Regions from separate parts of the Undibacterium sp. RuRC25W genome, predicted to be linked through region 1. Evidence: predicted binding sites of a transcription regulator. Region 1 holds the regulator's gene; the other holds the start of a gene.
What was found. The regulator FliA, encoded in region 1, starts transcription of late flagellar genes. The targets are predictions, from matches to a motif close to CTAAAGTTTNNNNNNNNNNNGCCGNTA.
Positions count from the first base shown of each region.

Region 2: the regulator FliA is predicted to act here: its motif matches at 4,750-4,776, upstream of ACO0KV_RS13875 (flagellin).

Region 1 is NZ_JBMPPD010000016.1:30,878-40,214, forward strand. It holds gene flgE (flagellar hook protein FlgE) at 1-1,212, opposite strand, end outside; gene ACO0KV_RS09220 (flagellar hook assembly protein FlgD) at 1,281-1,976, opposite strand; gene flgC (flagellar basal body rod protein FlgC) at 1,998-2,402, opposite strand; gene flgB (flagellar basal body rod protein FlgB) at 2,428-2,832, opposite strand; gene flgA (flagellar basal body P-ring formation chaperone FlgA) at 3,010-3,720, shown strand; gene flgM (flagellar biosynthesis anti-sigma factor FlgM) at 3,825-4,142, shown strand; gene ACO0KV_RS09245 (flagella synthesis protein FlgN) at 4,169-4,636, shown strand; gene motD (flagellar motor protein MotD) at 4,756-5,541, opposite strand; gene ACO0KV_RS09255 (flagellar motor protein) at 5,552-6,292, opposite strand; gene ACO0KV_RS09260 (RNA polymerase sigma factor FliA) at 6,274-7,005, opposite strand; gene ACO0KV_RS09265 (MinD/ParA family ATP-binding protein) at 7,011-7,853, opposite strand; gene flhF (flagellar biosynthesis protein FlhF) at 7,846-9,159, opposite strand; gene flhA (flagellar biosynthesis protein FlhA) at 9,156-9,337, opposite strand, start outside.
Region 2 is NZ_JBMPPD010000030.1:32,498-41,834, forward strand. It holds gene ACO0KV_RS13850 (bifunctional 2',3'-cyclic-nucleotide 2'-phosphodiesterase/3'-nucleotidase) at 1-62, shown strand, start outside; gene ACO0KV_RS13855 (tetratricopeptide repeat protein) at 263-898, shown strand; gene greB (transcription elongation factor GreB) at 1,028-1,576, opposite strand; gene ACO0KV_RS13865 (response regulator) at 1,866-2,513, shown strand; gene ACO0KV_RS13870 (GGDEF domain-containing protein) at 2,542-4,218, shown strand; gene ACO0KV_RS13875 (flagellin) at 4,867-6,669, shown strand; gene ACO0KV_RS13880 (flagellar protein FlaG) at 6,754-7,131, shown strand; gene fliD (flagellar filament capping protein FliD) at 7,282-9,297, shown strand; gene fliS (flagellar export chaperone FliS) at 9,330-9,337, shown strand, end outside.

The sequences.
Region 1 (9,337 bases):
CCCAACCAATGATTGACCTGAAGTTGCGGTTTCTCCCCATTGATTATTACCCAACGATTGCAAACCGTTCGAATCCGTGAAGTAAGCCAAGACCACCTGTCCCAAGACTTTAGTTTGGCCATTGGTATAACTACCAACAATCGTGCCATCTTTGCCTGTATTAAAACTTGCCAACTTCCCAGATGCAAAACCGTCTTGCTTCATGGTGCTTACGCTATATGGCGATCCGTATTGCGTGGTATTGGTGAAGTCAAATTTAATCGCGAGAGGTGCTGTGTTAATTGGCGTGACCGCCTGGGAAGACACTGGAACAACCATTTTGAGTGCATTGGGACTAGCAGCTGAATACGCTGCAGAAGTACCAGTTGTGGTGTACACGCCAACCTGCTGACCGAGATTATTAAAACCCAGAACCCCAAGTGGCACGGGAGCTGCGGGCGATACAGTCAGGTTGCCCGTAGGATCAAACAAATTACCATCGACAGAGCCATAAACCGTCCAAGCCGATGCTGGCGTCACGAGGGGCGCCGTTGAGGCTGGGATGGTTGTCGGATCAACTTTGACGTAATACGTTTGAATCACGTGTGAGTTACCGAGACTATCGTACACGGTCGTCGAAGTAGAACTGTTGTAAGTCGTTGCGTTTGTTGGATCAAACTGCGTCGGTGTAATGACTGGCGGCGTTGCGACTGGAAGCGCCGTCCCTGGCACGTTCAGGGTAGAGTTAAAATTCATGACCGCATTAACGGTTGCGGTTTGATTTGGCGCCAGATCAGCTGTATTGATATTAATTGGAACCGCTGCACCCGTTGCCAAAACACCGCTATTATTGGCCGCATAGCCAGTTAATTGCGAACCTTGTGCATTAACCAGGTAACCATTTTTATCTAATTGGAATTGACCATTTCGGGTATAAGTCACCGCACCATTAGTCGTCATGCGAAAAAAACCATTACCGTTAATCGCAACGTCGAGAGGATTTGTCGATGAAGAGATATTACCTTGCGTGAACTGCTGGGCAATATTGACAACGCGTACACCAATACCAACAGAACTTGCCGATGCACCATTTAAAGAATTTGCATAAACATCTGCAAATTCAGCTCTGGAATTCTTAAATCCAACCGTACCAGCATTAGCAATGTTATTACCAATAACGTCAAGCTGCTGCGAAGAGGCATTTAAGCCACTCAAACCTTGTTGAAAACCCATGATTAACTCCCCTGCGATACCAAATAATTAAACGCCGAAACGTATGAATAACGTTGTTTGAAAATTAACTAGAAAATCTGAACGACAGTATTCATTGCAACGGACCCAAGATTCGCAAGATTTAAAGTCACGCCCTGCGAGCTAGTAGAAACACTAGAGACCATGCCAAATTCCAAGTTAGTCGGTGTCACAGAGGATGCACCCGATGCCGCTTTGACTGTGTAGCTATACGTCCCTGCAGGTGCAGTTCCACCGCTGTCAGTAGACCCATCCCAACTCAAGGTCTGCACCCCTTGGGATAAGGCACCGAGATTAATCGTCTTCACAACGGCACCTGCGGCATTGGTAATGGCGACTGTTCCTCCACTAATGTTTTGCGGTAAATTCAACCCGTAGGCACCGCCTGTTGCGCTCACACCTGCTGAGTTCGTCGTCGTGGTGAGTGCGATATTATTACCCGGCACCAATACCCCATGACCGATCATATTGGCAGCCTGCAAACTTTGACTCGCCTGAAAATTCGCATTCATTGCATTAATAGAGGCATTGACCTGATTAATCCCAGTAACGGTAGACAACTGCGCTAACTGACTTGTCACTTGTGCATTGTCCATCGGATTGAGTGGATCCTGATTTTTCATCTGCGTCGTTAGCAACGTCATAAACTGATCCTGCGCCGCTTGGATCGTATTAGTTGAGGCCTTTGTGCCATTCATCGTTGTCAACAATGTCGGATCAACTGAGTTTGTTTGTATAGTAGACATTTCAAATATCCTTTATGAGTATCATTGACCCAAAGTAAGTGTCTTGAGCAGCATTGCTTTTGCTGAATTCATCGTCTCAACGTTATCTTGATATGAGCGTGAGGCAGAAATCATGTTGACCATCTCCTCGACCACATTAACGTTTGGCGAGGCGACATAGCCCTTCTCATCAGCAAGCGGATGCGCAGGGTCATACATTAATTTGGGTGGCGTTGCATCTTCAACCACCTCAGATACTTTCACACCGGTGGATCCTGTACCGTTCATTGGCACGGCGGCAAACACAACCTGTTTAGCCTTGTACGTCGCCCCGCTGGTACTCGTAACACTGTCTGCATTAGCAAGATTGCTTGACACAGCATTGAGGCGCTGCGCTTGCGCACTCATCGCTGAACCAGCAACATTAAAAACATTAAAAAGCGACATAATAATTACCCCCGATCAATCATCATTAGCCCTGTATTGCCGCGAGCATGTTGCGAATTTGCATGTTAATCATTGTCAAACCCGCTTCATACCGCACACCGTTGTCCGCAAAGGCATTACGCTCAACGTCCATATCAACGGTATTACCATCCACGTTTCCCTGCACCATGGTTCGATACATCGGAGCAATACCATCTACAGAACCAGAGGGATCCATATGCTGATTTGCTGTTTTTGCCAGCGGTGTCGCTGACTGACTTGAATTGAGCTGTAATTTATTGGCAAGGACCGCCGTAAAATCAATATCGCGCGCTTTGTAGTTGGGCGTATCCGCATTAGCAATATTTGATGCAAGCAATTGCTGCCGTTGCCCGCGCACTGACAATGCCGTCTGCTGAAACCGCATGAGATCATCAAGCTTACTCACAATCACACCTCCACGACCGATTTATTCAATTGAAACTTCTCTGTTCATTACATCTTAGGCGACATCCCCCCCATTCAATCCGATAAGCAAAGGCAAGAAACCCCTCTTATTTGCACAATCAAACAAAACTGGGCGACATAAAATACAGCCATCGATTCGTTGTCATGCTGAAAGTCAAAAATGAACCATGTTGCTCAATCCACGTTTGCCGCCATAGGATCTTTGGCGATCGCAGGATGTGCAATGGCGGCAGACATTGGCGTCACCGCCCAAGATCACGATAAAATCAAGCAGGTAGCTACCGAGTTTTTACGGCAAACATCCATTGCGCAGCCAGGCGACGTTGAAATTACCGTCAATGCCATCGATAACCGACTGATACTGGCACCATGTCAGGCATTGGTTCCGTTCTTACCCACAGGTAGTAAGGCATGGGGAAAAACGACCCTCGGTGTCAAGTGCACAGCTCCCACCTCGTGGACCATTTATTTAAGGGCAAACGTTCAAATCACGGCTGAATATTATGTGGCAGCACATTCACTGACCAAAGGACAAGTGATAGCCATTGATGACTTGAGTAAAATCAAAGGTGAAATTTCCAATCTCCCGGTTGGCTTCATTAGCAACCCTGATCAGGCGATTGGCAAGGCAATTCAAAACTCTGTATCGTCAGGCACTCTCCTTCGTACGGATGCACTCAAAAGCCCCGCCGTTGTTCAGCAAGGCCAATCAGTTCGCGTCATCAGTATGGGCAATGGCTTTCAGGTAACAACAGATGCACAGGCAATGAACAATGCATCCGAAGGCCAAATAGCAAAGGCGAGGACGGCGAATGGTGTTACTCTGAGTGGAATTGCAAAAGCTGGTGGAATCATAGAAATCAGTAATTAAATTGCAATAATGCAGTTTTTTTGCTGGCATAATTAAAGTTTAAAAATACCGAGCCGATAACTGGATTGAAGAAGTAGATAATTCCCACTATCGAGGGTATCGCTGTGAAAATTGATGACACACTAAATAAAACTGCTGCGGCACCAGCATTAAATAGTCCCCAGCAAGCGCGTACTGACACGGCGCAAGAAGCGCCTGTGGCCACGCCGGCAGCACCAAGTACAACCGTCCAACTTTCGCCACTGTCAACGCAACTTCAGGCGTTGCAGAGCACGCAGGCTAGCAGCTCAGTATTTGCAACAAAAAAGGTCGAGGAAATTAAACTGGCTATTTCCGAAGGTCGTTTTCAGGTCAATTCTGAAAAAGTCGCTGATGGCCTGCTTGAGTCTGTAAAAGATTTGATCAACTCCAGAAAACGTTAATAATGTTTCAAGAAATCGCGCACACTATGTCCATCCAACAATGCCTGACCGCAGAAGTTGCTGCAATGAGCGAGCTTGCCAGCTTGCTTAAATCAGAACAGTCAGCTCTCGCGGACGGTGACATGGATGCGCTTAGCGAGACGACATCCGGCAAAACTGTATTACTGCGAAAAATTGCAGAGCTTGAGAAAGTCCGTACAACTAAAATGACAGCGTTAGGCTTCAATGGCAAGCCGGAAGGCATGAAAGATTATTTCACGCAAAGCACTGACGATACCGAATACTGCGCGATGCTCTGGGAAAAATTACTTTCTATCTCTGAACAAGCAAAAGAAGATAACCGAACAAATGGGTTACTGATCAACCGTCGCCTTAGTCAAAATCAAACAGCACTGAATGTCTTAGGTCGGGGAGGCAGCACGGGCTCACTCTACGGCCCCACAGGACAGGCAACCGTCAACACCGGATCAATGAAAGGAATGGTTCCCCGCTAAGGAAATCCATTCCGTAAACATAGAAAAGATCCTCGATAACAGCTTTGGGTCTTTTTTATTTTCAGCCAAACGTTGGCTCATTGACAAATATATTATCCAATCCATCAAGCAGCCGAATTTCAGTTGGCAGTCTGTTTATCCGCCCCTACTGGTACATCAATAACCGGCTCAGGCAATACAGCGAGTACGGTCACGGAAACTCGACGATTCCGTGCGCGACCTTCAGGAGTCTCATTTGAATCAACAGGCTGTTTGGAGCCTTGACCTACGGCAGTTACTCGGTTTTCATCAACACCATTTTCCGTCAACAAACGCGCAACGGTGCTCGCGCGCCCTGCGGACAACTCCCAGTTTGACGGAAAAATGGAATTCTTAATGGGAATGTTATCGGTGTAGCCTTCAACCTGAATTGCATGAGTATCTATTTTCAATACAGAAGCTATTGCAGTCAAAGCCTGGATAGAGTCTGGGCTAAGTTTTGCCTCCCCCGTTGGAAAAAGCAGACTGGCATTAATCTCAATGGTGACCCCGCGACTCGTTTGTGTCACGCGGACCTTACCCTCCCGAACCAAAGGCTCAAGCACTGCCATAATATCTTTGGCAACTTCGGTCATTTTTGCCCGCTCTTTACGCAATCCTTCGCTCGCGCGTTGCTTGACCAACGGCAGTGGTGCGAGCTTAACGACATCTTCTGTCGCAGCAGTGGTCAGCGCAGGAGAAATAGGCTTTGCATTACTGAAAGCACCGGTCAAAGAGTTCGATAGAACACGATATTTTCCCTCGTTAAGCGAAGAAATAGCGTACATCACGACAAAAAACGCAAACAACAAGGTAATGAAATCAGCGTAAGAAACCAGCCAACGCTCATGATTATCAGGTTCTTCGTGATATTTTCTTCGTGCCATCGTCAATCACCTAGCCTTTGTGATTTGCAACGCGTTCCTCAACAACACGAGGACTATCACCTAACGCAATACTATAAAAGATATCGGAAAGCATTTCCCGACGAACAACTTCCTTAGCGATGATCTCTTTTAATTTATTACTGACGGGCAAAAAGAGTAAATTTGCTAATCCCACGCCATAAATAGTGGCAACGAAAGCAACAGCAATCCCCCCACCAAGCTTTGCAGGATCGGAAAGATTTTCCATCACATGAATCAATCCCAATACAGCACCCAAAATACCGATGGTAGGAGAGTAGCCGCCGGCAGACTCCCAGATTTTTGCGGCTTGGCGTTGCTCCATCTCAAACAAAGAAATATCCACATCAAGGATGTCTTTGAGACGAACAGGATCAACACCATCGATAACCAATCGTAAACCTTTGCTAATGAAAGGATCGCGGGCAGCATCCATATAACGTTCGAGACTTAAGAAGCCCTCTCTACGCGCAACAACACTCCAAACCAGCGCATCTTGGACATTTTTTCGACTATTGTCAGGCGGTTCAGAAATAATCCAACGGAGCATATTGATGCCTCGTCGGAAAGTGCTCATGCGGCTTTGCAGTAGGACAGCGCCGAGAGTGCCAATAACGACAATCACAAAAGCAGCTGGTTGAAGCAATGAACTGAGGCGCCCGCCCTCCATAAGCTGACCTGCACCGATACCGATGACGACCAGTAATAAACCCGCTACGCTAGCCCAGTCCACGCCTTCTCCCTTAAATATACCCTGAGCCTAGCTACCGCTTGGCTATGCAACTGAGAAACACGCGACTCAGATACCCCCATGACAGCACCGATTTCTTTGAGATTAAGCTCTTGTTCGTAATAGAGGCCCATGAGTAACTTTTCTCTCTCGGGCAAGCTGTCGATAGCACCAATTACGGCGTCACGAAAATCATCATTGAGCAGGTCCTGCAAAGGATCGCCAGAACTGTCCGAACAATAGTGATCTAAAAAATGCTCCTTGGTATCCGAGTCATGGAAATCTTCGTAGTAGACCAACTGATGACCGCCGTTGTCGCCGAGGATATCCTGATACTCACCAAGACTGAGCTTGAGAGACTTGGCCACCTCGGTTTCCGTTGGCGGTCTGCCTAATTTTTGCTGCAGCACATTCATTGCTGACTCAATTTTGCGCATATTCTGGCGAACACCCCTAGGCAACCAGTCAGTGTTACGCAATTCGTCAAGCATGGCACCACGAATACGCTGCACAGCATAGGTTTCAAATTGTGCGCCATGCGTATCTTCGTAACGATTAACAGCGTCGAGCAGGCCGATCATGCCTGCTTGCACAAGGTCATCCACCTCAACGCTAGGAGGCAGGCGTGCTTTCAACTGGTAAGCCAGACGCTTGACCAATGGCGCATGCTCCCTCAGGAGAAAATTTTTATCTGATTTTCCGCTAGCGGTGTACATAGTAATTAAATTCCGAGACCAACACCAAGCTCAGGCACACCCTCAAAAGACATCACAGAACGCGCTGATTCAACCAACTGCGTCGCCAAACGAGAAAAAGCTACTGAAGCACGTGCTTTTGGAAAAGCATCAATCACCGACTGCCCCAGACTGGCGGCTTTTCTGACGTGATCGTCTTCCGGTACATATCCAATATAGTTCAAAGGTACAGCCAGATAGCGACTGGCAGCCTGCGCCATATTTGTATAGATCAATGTTGCTTCCTTCTCGGACACACCAGAAACCAAGATACTAAAAGAACGCCGACCAAGTCTGCCACTCATTCGCTTAATCAAGCCGTAAGCATTTTTAATTGCTGCCGGATCTGCCGATACTTGTATTACTACCTCGCTATGATCTAGCGCTGAAAGCGGAAACCCATTATCGTCATTAAGATTAACGTCCACCACGACCAAATCGGCCCGCTGAGCAACGATATCAAACACCTTCGATAACTGTCTTGCCGTTTCAGGCGACAACTCCGACACCATACTTGCTTTTCGTGACAACATCGTCACTGATAAGCCAGAAGCCACTATTTTAATGGCCTCTTGCATTGTACGCTGTTGTCTCGCGACATCCAATAAGCTGATGTCATTTTGCGCACTTAACCACGTACCAATACTGCTCGGGGCGGATCTGGCATCCAACATCGTAATCTTCTGACCTTGGCGCGCCAGAGAAACACCAAGATTGACTAACATTGCACTTTTTTCTTCATCTTTAAGTGCTGACAAAAATGTGAATACACGTGGCTTTGGCACCGCCAACATGCGGCGCAGTCCTTCTGCTTGATCGACATTAGCCAAAGGACACCTCTCTCGCAGCGGATGATGCTGCACTACCATTGCCCACAGCAGCCGACATTAAGAGCGGCAATTCATCATCAAGATACTTAAATGCAGCGGTTTCACGCTTCAATTTAAAGGCGCGATCAATCAAATACTGCTTATTAGCCACATGCAAATCTTCCGGAACGCGCTGACCGCTAGCGACATAATATAAAGTCAGTTTTTGACGAATTGCAATATCAAGGGCACCACCGATCGTCGCTGCCTCATCCAATTTAGTCAGGATACAGCCAGCTAAACCACTACCCTGATAAGCGCGCACAACCTCACTGAGTGTTTCACCCGTCGACGTTGCGTTTAGACATAATAAACGCTTAACACCTGTATCAGCACCGGAAAGCATCGCCACCTGATCGGTGACCATTTTATCGCGCTGACTCACACCGACAGTATCAATCAATACGGTGTGTTTATTTTTGAGTTCGGACAAAGCAATACGCAAATCGCTCTCATCTTTGACCGCGTGCACCATAACACCAAGGATTTTTCCGTAAATACGTAATTGTTCATAACCGCCAATACGATATCCATCCGTCGTGATCAAGGCCAACTTCGATGGTCCGTGACGCATTACGCAGCGCGCCGCCAGTTTTGCTGTCGTCGTTGTCTTACCAACACCAGTAGGCCCCACCAATGCGTACACACCGCCTTTTTCCAAAATTTCACTCTCATTGTCGATCGCCGACAGGTTGCGAGCGAGAATAGATTTAATCCATTCGATACCGTTTTGAACGTTATCATTATCCGGCATTTTTGCAACCATAAAACGTGACAAACTGGCACTCAACCCTGTAGCCAGCATTTCTCTTAACACTTCAGCTTTTTGTGGCTGACGTTGCTGCGTGTTCGTCCACGACAATTCCGCCAATTGCGATTCAAGCATACTGCGCATTGAGCGAATTTCACTCATGACGTCAGTCATTTCGCTTGTGCGGACGAAGTCTGGCGCAGACCGAGGCTGCGCGAATCCTGAAGATTCAAAGCTAGAGCGATCTTGAGGCGCCTGAAATCCCGCTGGAGAAAATACTTTACTTTCAGCTCGAAAAGGTGGCGTGATAACAGCCGCTTCAGGTACGATCTGCGGGTTATGTTTAGGCATCGTCGATGGTGGAATGGCACTTGCCACATCTCCTTCCATGGCGAGAATCTCAACGTTACCATCGACATTGCGGTTCGACAAAATAACAGCATCCGCACCTAAAGCCTCTCTCAGCATGCGTAGCGCTTCGCGCGACGTTTTGGCAGTAAATTTTCTAACGTTCATGACTGACCTCCAACAAGACTGGTGACTTTAATCGTTTTCGTTTCTGGTAATTCCGCATGCGATAACACTTTCAATTGTGGCAAAGTGCGGCGCAGGAATCTGGACAACAATGCCCGTAATGGTGCTGGCACAAGTAAAACTGGCGTAACGCCCATTTGCTCTTGATGTTTAGCCGCGA
Region 2 (9,337 bases), on a different contig from region 1:
TCGCTGAAGGCGCAATTGATCCTAACGGCTACGCAAAGTATCAAATTGATCTGAGCAAATAACTTCCCATAGACGATGAAGTAAGTTCACTTGATTCACTCTTACAGCGTGTTCTCGTTATTGTTGCGAGAGCACGCCTATTCTGACAAAGATGATAATGCCTTCAATTTTCCGATTTTTTACATACAACTTAATATTGCTAGCTTTTTGTGCCTGTAGCCAGGAAGTATCTGAACATCCAAGTACGGCAGAAATTGAGTCGATGGGACTGCAAGCCCTGCATGGGCAAAACAAAGAAGCCCTCCACACATTAAGAGCGTGGGCAAAACGGGGTAATACAGTGGCCCAAAGAGAATTAGCCTTTGCTCTAGCCGTTCATAACGACCAATATGTTGATGCAGCAAATTGGCTCAAAAAAGCAGCACAAGGCGGAGACGCAGAAGCAGAATTTAACTTCGCAGAAGCAAATTACAAAGCACGACTGGGATTGAAGCAAAATTATGTCGAGGCGTGGACATGGTACATGGCTGCATCACAACAAAAAAACGACAAGGCAACATTTATGTTGTCACGCATGTGTAAATACGGCGAAGGCGTACCTCAAGACCTCAAGCAATCAGTTTATTGGCTACAGATAGCCAGCGAACAAGGTAATGCGCAAGCAATGTTCTTGCTCTCGAATGCCTATGCAGACGGAGACGGCCTCGCAAAAAACCCCGTTCTCGCTCGCCAATGGCTTGAAAATTCCGCCGAAGGCGACTTTCCTGTTGCAATTCAGGCCCTCGCAATGGAACTAGAGGGTAACATTGACGCTCAAGAGAAAGATAAACAACGGGCGCACCACTTACTCAAAGAGGCAAATGACGAGAGAAGAATGCGTTGGAACCAATACCAATAAGCATGCGACCCGGTTTCAATTTCTGTCATTAAACTAAAGACCTCGTTGACGATCGATGAAGTCGTCAAATAAGACTCCTATCCTGGGGCAATGTCGAGGTTATCGCTAGCGACATTTATTCACTATTCACTATACAGGATAGGTAACGTCTAAAATTGTCAGTTCATCAATGCCAGACGGCGTCTTTAAGATGATCGTGTCACCAATACGGTTTTTAGTTAATGCACGTGCAACTGGTGATACCCAGCTAATTTTGCCTTTTAACGGGTCAAACTCATCAACGCCAACGATGGTGATTGTTACCTCTTCACCTTGCAAGTTCTCATAGACGATAGTGGCGCCAAAAAATATCTGATCAGAGCCATGATGCACCCTTGGGTCAACGATCTCCGCAACATCCAGACGTTTACTCAAAAAACGAATCCGCCGATCAATCTCACGCAAACGGCGCTTACCATATATATAATCACCATTTTCAGAACGATCGCCGTTTGAGGCGGCCCAATGGACAATATTTACCACTTCGGGGCGATCGACATCGATTAAACGAAGAAATTCGTCCTTCATACTTTGATGCCCTTCTGGGGTCATATAGTTTTTTGCGCCAGCGGGTATTGCCGGGGCGGCGACTTCGTCGTCGTCATCTGAGTCAGTTTCTTTTACAAACGCTTTATTCATTTTATTTTCTGAAGAACTACATCAAATTAATTTCTATCTTCTCACCGCAGATCAGCTAACCCTTATAAAATAACAAGCAATTTAGCTAACATCTTTTGTATCCATAAAATAATTCAACCAATTCAATAACGGACACATCAGGCGAGCTTGGCAACAGAGGAACATAACCATTAAACAAAGGTCAATGCCAAGCCCTTAAAAAGTGGCGTAAAAAGGGATCTCAAGAATACTAGTATTGAACGCACATTGTATGCGACAGTATTGATATGACATAGAAATGGAATTTTGCATGACTGAATTTGCGTCGATTAAGCTCATGGTGGTGGACGATCATACCGTAGTGAGAGAAGGTATTAGAAGTATCGTTGGCGCCACAACAGATATCGCCGTTGTCGCTGAAGCCACCTCCGGCATTGAAGCCATCCGCCAGTCCCGTCAACATGATTATAAGGTGATGTTGCTTGACATCGCGCTGTCTGACAAAAATGGTATTGAAGTATTAAAACAAATTAAAGCCGAAAAGCCGGACGTACAAATATTAATGTTCTCGATGTATCGTGAGGACCAATATGCAATACGCTCACTCAAAGCTGGCGCCTCTGGGTATCTTAGCAAGCAATGCAGTAAAGAAGAGATCATCGCAGCAATCCGCCAGGTAGCAGGTGGCTTAAAATACATCAGCCCACAGTTGGCGCAAGAATTGGCGAACAACCTCAATCAAGAACATGAGGACGAACTACATAAAACGTTATCTGACCGCGAGTTCCAGACACTGACAATGATCGCCTCTGGAAAATCAGTGAGCGACATTGCCAAAGACTTATCACTATCAGTAAAAACGATCAGCGAATACCGTTCTCGCATCCTGTTAAAAATGAAATTGCGACACAACGCAGAATTAACCCATTACGCAATCAAGAATCAACTGGTAGACTAAATAGGAATCCTTAAGCTGGCAAAGAATTATGTCAAATAACTCAAATAACTCACAATTCAAAAGTCCAACTGACATTGCTCGCGAAGCGTTTCGACAACTTGCTATACAAAGAATTGCGCCGACACCTGAAGCCTATCAGAAACTGTACAATGAAATTGCGGGAATCTTTGTTCAGCAAGAGGAAGCTGTGTCCTCAAAAGAGGTTTCTGAAACACCAACAGCGCCGTCGATTGCTGAAAATCTACTCGCTAGCTTTGCCACGAGCTTAATAAATTCAAAAGGTGACCTTGCTAATTTTGGCCACCGATTTAATCGGGCTATTAGAAACAGCAACTGGGAAGAGTACAGTAAGGCGCTCGATGAGCTCACTGAGCATATGACAGCGCCCTCCGCGGCAATACCTGCCACACCAAAAGGAATCAGCCTGGTTGATCCCCTTCCATCTGTAACAATACCGAGTACTGCCCTACCTCTGGTTGATATTCCCACTGCCGAAGATCCTCGGCCACGCCTACTCAGAGATTTACTGCACCGAACACTATCATTGGCCCTCAGTTCTATTTTAAAGCCAAGCTTACCGTCTCTGGCAATCGAATCTGAAGCCATCGGCATTGCTGTCAAAGAAGCAGAGTCAGAAACCGCACTGAACCAAGTAGCAACGCGCTTAAAACAACTATGCTTCCAAATTGAATTGCAGAGTGGCGACAGCGCTGAGCAACAAGAGTTATTACTACGTCTTTTTGATCTACTGTTGAGTAATATTCATGATCTTCTCGATAACGACAATTGGTTACGTGGTCAGATTGAAGTTGTACAGACTCTGATCTCTGGGCCGATAGATCATCGCTCTTTACAGGAAGCGACGCGCAGCCTCAAGGAAGTGATCTATAAACAAGGAACACTGAAAAACAGTATCGCTGAGTCCAAAAACTCAGTAAAAAAAATGATGACTGCATTTGTCGACCGTCTCAACACGATGGTCGATACCACAGACACGTATCAGCACAAGATGGATAGCTACGCCACCGAGATCAGCAAAGCCAATGATGTAGCACAGGTAGGAAAACTTATCAGCGGCATCATCAACGAAACGCGCACCGTTCAATTTGAGGCAGTCAAATCCAGAGACATCATTGTTGCCGCACAAAAAGAAGTAATCGAGGCAGAAAACAAAATTAAAGAATTAGAAACAAAACTAGCACACATGAGTGAATTGGTTCGCGAAGATCAATTGACTGGCAGTCTAAATCGGCGTGGCATGGATGACATCTTTGAACGAGAGGCGGACCGTGCCGATCGTCGTAATAGTCCGCTGTGCGTCGCTATGCTGGATCTGGATAACTTTAAAAGACTCAACGACACCCATGGCCATGCAGCTGGCGACGAAGCATTAGTGCATCTGGTACGGATCGTCAAGCAGACGTTACGCTCTATCGACGTCATTGCTCGTTTTGGCGGTGAAGAATTTGTCATCATCATGCCAGAAACCGAAATCGAAGAGGCCGCCCAGGCAATGACACGCGTGCAACGCGAACTAACGAAGCACTTCTTTACCTCTGACGACAAACGTTTATTCATTACCTTTAGCGCCGGCGTCGCTCTGCGCGCACCCCGGGAAACACAAGAGGCACTGATCAAACGTGCAGACCACGCCATGTACACAGCGAAGAAAGCAGGGAAAAATCGGGTAGTCAAGGCGGACTAGCTTATCAATCAACCATGTAGCCCAAAAAATCTGATGGGTCTATTGATCTTTTTTATTACTCGCTATCCGCCCTCCCCTTACTACATCAACTACGCCGACGAGTCCGATTAGGCATCATGAGGAATAGCTCCCACACCTTGTGAGCACGCTCTGCAACAGATCAACGCTTCTCGTCGTATCGATTCAATCTACTTCAAACGTAATTCAAGCAGTTGATCCTGTACTTATGGCCTGTCCATCATGGTTTCTGAAACCACTCCAACCCAAGAGCTGAAGCAAGAACTAAGCTGTCCCTCATAAGAAAGCAGAAACGACCACTTAGACAACGTGCTTGATTTACAAATTAATTAACTGATAAACATTTAAAACGGCACAAAGAAACATCCTATTGAACATTTTATTGCTATAAAAGTAACTTTAAAAAATAAAACTTTGCTCTTTTTAGTGTTAAAGATTTTTTGAAACCTGCCGTCAAGCGGAGGAATCTTAAAAACTTAAGCAAAAAAATTAATATTTATTTAGAGAAATATCCTAAAATTTTTCCAGAGTTGACCGTAACCCTTAACAACGGCGGTGCAACAGTCATCAGGACAGACCAAAGTTTGAGGCTAAACCCCGATTTAAATAACTTAGGCAAGGAGAATCAAAATGTCTTCATTCATCAATACCAATATCGCGTCGATGATTGCGCAAAACAACCTGACAACGTCTCAATCGTCGTTACAAACTTCGATGCAACGTCTGTCTTCCGGTTTGCGTATTAACTCCGCAAAAGACGACGCTGCTGGCTTGGCGATTTCCCAACGTATGACTGCACAGCTCGACGGTCAAAACCAAGCTGCACGTAATGCGAACGACGGTATCTCGTTAGCGCAAACAGCTGAGGGCGATTTATCTCAAATCGGCTCCAACTTGCAACGTATCCGTGACTTATCAGTACAAGCAGCCAACGGCACCAACAGCGCATCTGATCGTGCGGCGTTGAATAATGAAGCTAGCCAATTGATTTCTGAAATTAACCGCGTAGCCAGCACATCAAACTTTAACGGCGTTAATTTGCTCGACGGTTCATTCGCAAACCAAACATTCCAAGTTGGCGCAAACGGTACTAGCAACGATCAAATCACGATTGGTGCCATCACAAGTGCAAAATCTAGCGCGTTAGGCGTTGGATCAGGCTCCAGCTATTCATCCTCCCTGGCTAGCACAGCAACTGGAACAGATGCAGTTGGTGCAGGCGCGTTGGTACTCAACGGCGTCAGTATTGGTGCTACTGCCAATGATGGTGTTTCATACAAAAACGGCGCCGGTAGTGCAATCGCTAAAGCTGCCGCTATCAATTTGTCGAGTGGCAGCACTGGTGTCACTGCGACAGCTCAGGCTAACGTTGTTGGCGGCACAACAGCTACGACGCAAAATGCGATTGCTGCTGGCGATATCAAAATTAATGGTGTTGATATTGGTGCAGTAGCAGGCGGCACAACTGCGGGCGAGCATGGCTCATCCGTAGCAGCGGCAATTAACGCGAAGTCCACACAAACAGGTGTAACAGCATCCTACGACAGTACGACCGGTGCTGTCAGTTTGGCAGCAGCAGATGGCAGAAATATTACTGTCGAAAAAGCGGCTACTGCAACGTCAGATGATACCAATACAGGCCTCACCACCGGCATTACTGCTGGCGCAGCTGGTGTTGTTACAACAGCCGCGAAGTTGACTCTTACTTCAACAAACGCTAATGGTATTCAAGTTGCGAACGGCGCGGAGACACAAGCGACTGGTGCAGCAGCAGCTACCGTTTCAACTTCACTTGTTGCAGGTGACGTTACAATCAACGGTTACGATATTGGTGCCGTGAAAGGTGCAGCGACAGCAGATGCCCAGGCACAGAACGTTGTTGACGCAATCAATAAAATCTCATCTAAAAGCGGTGTAACAGCAACACAGACAGCTGGAACAATCAAGCTTACTTCCTTGACAGGCGCAACCATCAATGCCGTTGTTAATACTAACGGCGCAGCAGGCTCTGGCCTTAAAGCCGCAGCTGGCACATTGACAGGAACATCGGCTGTTAGTACTGCAGCAACACAAGTTGGCTTAAGTACAACTGTTGTTAATGCAACAGCAACAGTTGGTGCTGGCTTGTCATCTCTCGACTTAACAAGTGCATCAGGTGCAACTTCCGCATTGGCGACGATTGATGCTGCTCTGGCTTCAGTCAATAGCTCACGCGCTTCGTTGGGTGCATTCCAAAACCGCTTTACTTCCGCTGTGACAAGCTTGCAGACTTCACAAACAAACTTAGCCTCTTCTCGTAGCCGTATTCAAGATGCTGACTTTGCTTCAGAAACTGCGAACATGACACGTGCTCAAGTATTGCAACAAGCTGGTACAGCAATTCTGGCGCAGGCTAACCAACAACCTAACGGCGTTCTCGCTCTGTTACGTTAATCAATAGGTTAAGTAGGCCATTGACGTAGAACATTCCCCTGACCAGCAATTGGTCGGGGGAATATCACATTGAAGGACAAGATCATGGACATCCCTTCTGTCGGAAGCACACTGCCTCTTGGGTCGCCCCCTCCAGATAAAAATGTAATGCCATCAGGTACGACGACGAGTATCAGCAATGCTGTCCAGAGTCCCGCTCCAGCAGACACAACCTCCGCTGAGACAAAAAAAAGCACTGATCCAAGCCAGTTAAAAAAAGCCGTTGATGACATCAATAAAACGCTGCAAGACCGCGGACAAGATGTCCGTTTTAGCATCGATGAAAGTAGTAAGCGCGTTGTTGTTAAAATTATCGATCAGAACACCGATAAGGTGCTACGCCAGATACCAACGGAACAAGCACTTGAAATCTCTCAATCTTTGGATAAATTACAGGGATTATTGATTAAACAGGAAGCCTGAAAAGGTTTAAAGTAAGATAAAGTCATTGTTGCGTCATAAGCGCTGGTGTTTTGAATCTTATTTTTAAAATAGCGGGGAAATACCCCTCTGTCATGCAAATTGGAACCCCGCCAGATTTGATACAGTTAGGGCTAGCAAAGGAGAACTATTGTGTCCGTATCATCAATCGGCGTCGCCTCAGGGTTACCCCTCGATAGCATTATCAGTAAATTAATGGCTATTGAGAGTCAACCTCTTACCGCGATCAAACAAAAGCAAACCAGTTACAATGCTGATGTGACAGCCTATGGCGCATTGAGTAGTGTCATGAGTGCTTTTCAAAGTTCACTGACGACCTTAAGTAACCCTGCGACTTTTAACAACTTGACGGCAACTTCTGGCGATAGCACCATTGCCAGTGCAACCACGACGAGCGTCGCCACAGCGGGCACATATAGCGTCAACGTAACGCAGTTAGCACAAGGGCAATCCATCTCCAGTGCAGGTCAGACGTCGGCAACTAATACTATCGGCTCCGGCCAAAGCAGCACAGTCACCTTTCAGTTTGGCACCATCAGCGGTGGAACATCCAGCAATGGGGTGTATACGGGCTCCAGTTTTACCCAGGATGCAACGCAAGCGACTGGCTCGATTACGATAGACAGCAGCAATAATTCTCTGCAAGGTATTAGAGACGCCATTAATAATGCGAGTATTGGCGTCAAAGCATCCATTATTGGCGATGGTAGTGCAACGCCTTACCATCTGGTTCTTGCATCAACCAGCACTGGTGCAACATCAAGTATGAAAATCAGTGTTAGCGGTGATTCTGCTTTGCAAAATTTGCTCTCGAACGACCCGTCTGGAACGCAAAATTTCAAAGAGGTCAATACCGGTCAAAGCGCAAATCTGACTATTAACGGTATCGCCGTCACAAGTAACACGAACAACCTCAGTTCCTCCATTCAAGGGGTGACGTTACAACTAGGTAAAGTTGGTACCACGTCTGTCAGTATTGCTGCCAATACAACTGCGGTCACCACTGCGGTGAGTTCTTTTGTGACCGCCTATAACAATATTAACAGCACCATTTCGCAACTTACCTCGTATAACTCAACCACCAAAGCTGCGGGCGCCTTGCTGGGAGACCCAACTGTTACCACAGTACAAGATCAATTGCGTAGCTCCTTGAGCAACGCCGTCAATGGTCTTGGCGGCAAATTCACCTACTTGGCGCAAATTGGCATTACATTTCAAAAAGATGGCTCTCTCGCGTCGGACTCAACCAAACTACAGACTGCACTAACAAATAACTTTACAGATGTTGGTGGCCTGTTTGCAGCGGTTGGTCAATCGACAGATAGCTTGACAAGGCAAGTGGGCTCCACAGCAAATACCCAAGCAGGTAATTATGCGTTAAATGTGACCCAAGTCGCGACCCAAGGTTCGTTAGTTGGCAATACTAACCTCAACAGTGCCTCAACCACGATTGCTGCCAATACAGCGATCAACGTCACACTGGATGGCATTACTGGATCTGTGAATTTACCAGCAGGTACTTATAATGCAACACAATTAGCGTCTCTAGTACAGTCGTCGATCAATGGAACTTCTATTTTTTCGACGGGTGGTTTATCCGTAGCAGCATCGATCGACACTAACGGCTTTCTCAATTTAAGCTCCGGTAACTACGGTAGCAAATCTATCGTTAGTCTGACAAATGGAACGGGAACCAGCATTTCAGCATTAACAGGTACTTCATCTGCGGGTTTCGTTGGCAAAGACGTTGCAGGAACACTTAATGGCGTAGTAGCAACCGGCAATGGGCAAATTCTTACCGGCGCAAGTGGATCTCCCTCCGATGGCTTACAAGTGATTGTTAACGGCGGCGCAGTTGGCGACCGTGGGACTGTTTATTTCTCTCAAGGTTTTGCTTACAAGCTCAATAGCGTTCTTAACAATATCATCGGTACCGGTGGCTTAATCCCCAATGCAATTACCGGATTTAACAGCACGCTAAAAGATCTACAAAAACAGACCGATGCACTGAATGTTCAACTTACCGCTAAACAAGCCGCCTTACAGGCGCAATACAGTGCGCTTGATACGCTAGTTGCCAGCATGCAATCGCAGTCAAGCTTTTTGACATCACAACTTGGCATCCTTAACGGCACTACCAATAAATAAGTAATTTACCAGTCACTCGTGAAGGACTACATATGTTTGG